Luteolibacter flavescens: one gene and its partner. The protein of the gene in region 2 binds, or shares a complex with, the protein of the main gene of each other region. Links are inferred from orthologs where the notes say so. Each region holds a gene or a part of one and is shown on either strand. Other genes may lie near its edges. The genes, in order: accD and accB.

What was found.
Region 1: the proteins of accB (region 2) and accD are in contact, whole or in part, in a solved structure (PDB 8UXZ), measured with the Escherichia coli proteins. The link is inferred for Luteolibacter flavescens from one-to-one orthologs.

What each region holds. Positions count from the first base shown.
Region 1 is NZ_JAPDDS010000008.1:229,580-232,893, forward strand. What follows is about bases 134-3,133. They hold accD (acetyl-CoA carboxylase, carboxyltransferase subunit beta), read right to left. Parts: upstream 2,051-3,133; coding sequence 1,217-2,050; downstream 134-1,216. Other genes in these bases: OKA04_RS15650 (basic secretory protein-like protein), read right to left, coding at 134-675; OKA04_RS15655 (addiction module protein), read right to left, coding at 964-1,170; OKA04_RS15665 (ComF family protein), read right to left, coding at 2,115-2,885; OKA04_RS15670 (CPBP family intramembrane glutamic endopeptidase), read right to left, coding at 2,910-3,133. Outside these bases: more of OKA04_RS15650, read right to left, coding at 1-133; more of OKA04_RS15670, read right to left, coding at 3,134-3,314.
Region 2 is NZ_JAPDDS010000002.1:109,069-112,091, forward strand. Bases 187-2,895 are described here. They hold accB (acetyl-CoA carboxylase biotin carboxyl carrier protein), read right to left. Parts: upstream 1,924-2,895; coding sequence 1,450-1,923; downstream 187-1,449. Other genes in these bases: accC (acetyl-CoA carboxylase biotin carboxylase subunit), read right to left, coding at 187-1,332; trmB (tRNA (guanosine(46)-N7)-methyltransferase TrmB), read left to right, coding at 2,114-2,740; OKA04_RS03960 (ComEC/Rec2 family competence protein), read right to left, coding at 2,729-2,895. Outside these bases: more of accC, read right to left, coding at 1-186; more of OKA04_RS03960, read right to left, coding at 2,896-3,023. UniProt on the Escherichia coli protein: This protein is a component of the acetyl coenzyme A carboxylase complex; first, biotin carboxylase catalyzes the carboxylation of the carrier protein and then the transcarboxylase transfers the carboxyl group to form malonyl-CoA.

The DNA of each region.
Region 1 (3,314 bases), on a different replicon or contig from region 2:
GGTGGTGAGCTGCTTCTCCGGGGCCTTGTAGCGGGTGAGCTCGGGGCCGCCGGCTTCGACGACGTCGATCTCGCTGAAGAAGGTATTGCCGAAGCCGCGCGGGTCCTGGTTCGGCTTGATGTCGAAGAGGAGGTGGCGGTACTTGCCGAGCGCGCCTTCCTTCTTCGAGGAGATGGTCACGCCGTGCTGGCCGGTGCGGTCGGCGGGCGTCTGGACGGTGGCGACTTCCACCCAGCCGACGGTGGCCGGGTCCTCGCCTGCGGCGGGGGCCTTCGCGTCACCGGCTGCGGCGTAAAGCTTGTAGTTCTGCGCGGAGCGCTCGCCGCTGTGCCACGAGTAGGTGGCGAGCGAGGCGATATCGACGTCCTTGCCGAGGTCGAGGGCGAGACGGCCGCCCTGGCCTGCGAAGAAGAAATTGGCGCGCGGCTCGTCGTCGCCGCTCGGGATCTTGCCGTCATTCAGCACGGCGAGGCCGCCGGAATTCGGGTCCATGGTGCCGGAGACGACGGTGAATTTCGCGCCGGTGGCGGCGTCATTCGTGGCCGGAGGGAGGATGGAGTCGAACTTGAATCCGGCATCGGACGCGGAGTGCCCGGTCTCGACCTTGGCTTCCGGGACGTCTGCGAGCAATGGGGCGGCTGCCAAGGGCAGTAGAATCAGGGGACGGAACTTCATGGATCTGGTGATGGCTCAATAACGGTCCCGTGAGGCCGTTTGGTTTAGCGAAATCATGATCCTAGGCGAAGAGGTAGGCCGATTGGCGGAACGAGGGGCGAGGGATCACCTATGGGGGCGATAAGTGCCGATGGAGAGAAGAGGCATCGCCGGGGTGGGAAGCGACGTGAATGGTGAGGCGGCGACTTCCCCTATCGCGGCCCTTTAGGCCGCCGACGGTGCGGCGATCCATACCCGGGCCGATGGCCCGGGCTGAGGGATGGCCGGGCCCTTGGCCCTGAGAGTAAATCATCTCCGCTTCAAGAGCTTCACCACCTCGTCATGGCTGACCCAAGAATCAGGATTCTCTCCCAAGGAGTTCCAACGGGTGTCCAGTTCTTGCAGAACCGCTTCGTCATCATCAAAGCTTTCCCACAAGGCCTCTGCCAACCAGCGCCGGGCCTCGGGGTCGAGGGACAGCACGGCATCCAACAGGGCCTGCGGCTTTTCGCTCATGGGAAACCTCTACCACGCAGAGCAGCCGCCGTCCACTCCCCCGCCATCAGGCGGCGGGCATCATGAAGGACAGGAGCTGGGCGAGCTTGTCGCGCAGCTTGTCCCGCGGGACGATGGCGTCCACGAGGCCGTGATCGAGCATGAACTCGGCGGTCTGGAAGCCGGGAGGCAGGTTCTGGTGGGTCGTTTCCTTCACGACGCGCGGGCCGGCGAAGCCGATCATGCACTTCGGCTCGGCGAGATTGATGTCGCCGATGGTGGCGAAGGACGCGGTGACACCGCCCGTGGTGGGGTCGGTGAGCAGGGAGATGTAGGGCAGGCCGGCCTCGGAGAGACGGGCGAGCGCGCCACAGGTCTTCGCCATCTGCATGAGCGAGAGCATGCCCTCCTGCATGCGGGCGCCGGAGGAGGCGGAGACGATGATGACGCCGCGCTTTTCCACGATGGCCAGCTCGATGGCGCGGGTGATCTTTTCCCCGACGACGGAGCCCATGGACCCGGCGAAGAACTTGAAATCCATGACGGCGATGACGGCGGGCTGGCCACCGATGGCAAGGCGGCCGGTGACGACGGCGTCATTCATGCCGGTCTTCGCGCGCATGCCCTCGATCTTCTCGCGGTAGTTCGCGAAGCCGAGCGGGTTTGCGGAGACGAGATCCTGGTCGGTTTCCTCGAAGGTGCCCTCGTCGGCGAGCAGGGCGATGCGGTCCATGGCATCCATGCGGAAGTGGTGGCCGCAGTGGTGGCAGGTCTGGTGAAACTGCTTCAGCTCCAGCGTGTGAAGCATGGCCCCGCAGTCCGGGCACTTCGTCCAGAGGCCCTCGGGCATGCTGTCGCGACCGCGTGCGCCGCGGAGAGGTGGCTTGTTGAAGATGCCCATGGAGATTCGTTCTTTCTTGCTGGCGGCTTTCGCCCGGCTCGCTGCCGTGCGGGAGGCGGCGACGCTAGCCGCGCATGACGGTGACGACAACCACCTTTTGAATGCCCGCCTTCCTCAAAACGCGGGCGCACTCGCTGGTGGTGGCCCCGGTGGTGAAAACATCGTCCACGATGATCGCGCCGGACGGCACTCCAGCGGCGAGGCTGCGGCCACCCTCCCGGGAGAGGTCGAAGGCCCCGCGGAGATTCTGCAGCCGCTGGGCGCGCGTCAGGCTGGTCTGGCTGTCGGTCGGGCGGGTGCGGGCGATGGCGCGGCACATCGGCAGGCCGGTAAGCGCGGCGAGCGGGCGGGCGATTTCCTCGGCCTGATTGAAGTGTCGCCAGAGCAGCCGCCGCCGGTGGAGCGGCACGGGGACGAGCGGCCAGCGCTCCGCGAGCGCGGGGGAGAGCCGGGGATCGTCCTGGAAGGAGCGGGCGGCGAGGCGGGCGAGCTCTTCCCCCAGTTCGATGTGGCGACCGTATTTCAGCCCGTGGATCATTTCCAGCAGGCGCGGGTGATGGGGCAAGGCGGGCCGGGCGAAGTCGAAGGCGAGCTTTTCCCCGCGGCAGTTCGGGCAATCGTCGAGGGACGCCGCGTGGCCTTCGAATTCCTCGCCGCACTTCAGGCAAAAGGGCTCGCGCAGGGAGGGCAGCTCGGCCGCGCAGGCATCGCAGAGCGAGCGACCGGCGGGCAAGCCGGCGGCGCAGTGGTGGCAGCGGCCGGGATAGACCATGTCCAGCACCCGCCTCCCCCACCCTCGCCATGCGGCGCTGCTGACGATATGCGGCGTGCCCATGGCGGGTGAGCTTTTCCTATCCGGCTAGCTGCGATAGCTCGCGGGCGGTTCCGGCACGCGGGTCATGATGTGGACCAGCACGCCGGTGACAGCCACCACGGACAGCGGCAGGAGGCCCTCGCGCAGGGTGGTGCCGACGAACCAGCGGGTGATCTCCGGCAGGCCGCCGACCGCCCAGGTGGCGGACTTGAAGATGCCAAAGCCGACCACCCAGCCGAAGTGCAGGCCTATGGGCAGCCACAGCGAGGCGGTGCGGATGCGGGCGTAGGCGAGCACCAGACCGACGGCGAAGAGCACCGTGAGGCCGGAGACCAGCTCCAGAGGATTCGCGAAGCGGGCGAAGATCTGGCCGAGCAGGTAAAAGCCCGCCGAGGACGACTCCGGATCCGGCACCCGCACATAGGGCGAGGGCTCCAGGAAGTGGACGAA
Region 2 (3,023 bases):
GTAGCGGGCCACCCAGCCGATGTCGTAGGTGCCGTTGGCGAAGTCCGGATGGTCGATGATCTCCTGTTGGAAGGGGATCGTCGTCTTGATGCCGCGGATCATGAATTCGCCGAGCGCGCGCTTCATGCGGGCGATGGCGATCTCGCGGGTGGCGCCGGTCACGATGAGCTTGGCGATCATCGAGTCGTAGTTCGGCGGGACGGAGTAGCCGGAGTAGACGTGGGTGTCCACGCGCACGCCCTTGCCGCCCGGGGCATACCACATGTCGATCTTGCCGGGGCTGGGGCAGAAGTTGTTGAAGGGGTCCTCGGCATTGATGCGGCACTCGATGGAGTGGCCGCGCGGGGATGCATTCAGGACGTGGCCGGAGAGCGGCTCGCCGGCGGCGATGCGGATCTGCTCCTTGATGAGCTCGCAGCCCATCACCTCTTCCGTCACGGGATGCTCCACCTGGATGCGGGTGTTCATCTCCATGAAGTAGAAGTTCTCACCCTTCTCATCGACGAGGTACTCGATGGTGCCGGCGTTCTCGTAGCCGATGTTCTTGATGAGATTCACGGATGCCTCCGCCATGCGGGCGCGCAGCTCGGGGCCGAGCAGCGGGGAGGGGCACTCCTCGATGATCTTCTGGTTCCGGCGCTGCATGGAGCAGTCGCGCTCGCCAAGCTGGATGAAATTCCCGTGGCTGTCGGCGATGACCTGGAATTCCACGTGGTGGGGATTCAGCACCAGCTTCTCCAGATAGCATTCGCCATTGCCGAAAGCCGCGAGGGCTTCGCCGGAGGCCGCCTTGAAGAGGGACTCGAATTCCTCCTCCTTGAAGCACGGGCGCATGCCGCGGCCACCACCGCCGGCGGTCGCCTTGATCATGACGGGCAGTCCGATGCGCTTCGCCTCGGCCAGACCGTGCTTCGCATCGGTGAGAATGCCGGAGCCCGGGGTGACGGGCACGCCGTTTGCCAGCGCGGTGGCGCGGGCGGTGGCCTTGTCGCCCATGGTCGAGATGACCTTCGCGGACGGGCCGATGAACTTGAGATTGCAGCTTTCGCAGATCTCGGCGAAGCGCGCGTTTTCCGAGAGGAAGCCGTAGCCGGGGTGAATCGCTTCCGCCTCGGTGATCTCGGCGGCGGCGATGATGCGGTCGGGCTTCAGGTAGCTCTCCTTGCTCGGCGCGGGCCCGATACAGACCGCGTGGTCGGCGAGGTGGACGTGCATCGAATCGACGTCTGCCTCGGAGTAGACGGCGACGGATTCGACGCCGAGCTCGCGGCAGGCGCGGATGATGCGCAGGGCGATTTCACCGCGGTTGGCGACCAGGACGCGCTTGAACATGGATGAGTGGGTAGATGCTGGATGGGAGATGGTGGATGGTAGATCCCTAGGACGAGCCCGGTGACAAAGGCGGCACCGGCTTCTATCTGCCATCCGCCATCTACCATCGCGGAGCCGTCACTTGATGCGGAAGAGGGCGTCGCCGAATTGCACCGGCGTGGCGTCGTCCACGAGGATCGCGGTGATCGTGCCCGACTTCTCGGCCTTGATCTCGTTCATCACCTTCATCGCCTCGATGATGCAGAGCGTCTGGCCCTCGCTGATCACGTCGCCGACATTCGTGAAATTCGGAGAATCCGGGCCGGGCTTGCGGTAAAAGGTGCCGACCATCGGCGAGGTGATCGCCTCGCCATCGGCGGAGGGAGCAGCAGCCGGCGTGGCAGCGGCAGGGCCAGCCACGGGAGCTGCGGCGACCGGTGCGGGCGCGTAGGCCGGGGCCGCGGCAGGCAGGCTGCCGAGGAGGCCGCGCAGCGACTCAAGGTCCTGACCCTTGCGGAGCTTCAGGTGGAAGCCCTCCTTCGACATGTCGAAGAGGGTGAGCCCGTGCTCGTTCATGAGCTCGACGATCTTGCGGATTTCCTTGAGGTCCACGGCGGTGAGAAAGCGGTTAGGTGGTGGAGAGCCGGGGCGGCATGGGTGCCAGCGCCACGGTTGCGGAGGGTAGGGAATGGCAGGAAAGAGCGTCAAGCGGGAACCCGGAGCGGAGAAGCGCGAAGTAAGAAGTTCCAAGCACCAAGAAAGCCTTGAAAACGTGCGAGGGACGGGCTGGAAACACTGCGCGATGGAAGCACAGCGCCCTGCCCGCATCCCCGAGCCCCAGGAATTCGTGCCCGCCGACTACTTCCGGCGGCTGGAGAAACACGAGCTCGTCCGCGAGGGACGGCCGCTGGAGATCGACCTCGGCTGCGGCGACGGGAAGTTCCTGCTGGAAATGGCGGCGCAGTATCCGGAGCGCGACTTCATCGGCGTGGAGCGCCTGCTCGGCCGGGTGAGAAAGGTCTGCAAGCGCATCGGCAAGCAGCGGCTGGAGAATGCCCGTGTGCTGCGGCTGGAGAGCCGCTACACGGCGGAGTGGCTGCTGCCGCGCGAGTCGGTCTCCCGGCTGCACCTGCTGTGTCCGGACCCGTGGCCGAAGCTGCGCCACCACCGGCGGCGGCTGATTCAGGAGGATTTCCTGCAGGCCATCTGGGACCTGCTGGAGCCCGGCGGCGAGTTCCTCTTCAAGACGGACCACCCGGAGTACTTCGAGTGGGCGGAGGAGAAGGTGGTGGCCTTCGGAAAGTTCGAGCGGCTGGACTGGCCGGAGGATGCCTTCTTCTACCCGAAGACGGACTTCCAGCTCCTCTGGGAGAGCGAGGGCAAGACCCTGCAGGGCCTGCGGCTGAGGAAATCCGCCTCACCTGCGTAGCCTCAGCTCCGCGCCATCGAGGAAGCCGCGGATGACCAGCGAGCCGTCTTCCTCCGCGACCAGTGTCACTGCTCCGGTGTGTCCCTGATGGAAGACGCGGATCCCGCGGCTCTCGCAGGCGGCCATCCAGTCCTCCGGCACGCGCTGCGCCTCGGGGAAATCGGCGTGACCGGCGACGATCGCGCGCGGCTGCACCGCCGCGAGGAAGTCGTCCCCGAGCGAGTCATCCTGCGAATGCCGGCCCGCCACGATGACGTCCGCCTGGAGATCCCCGCCCGCCCGC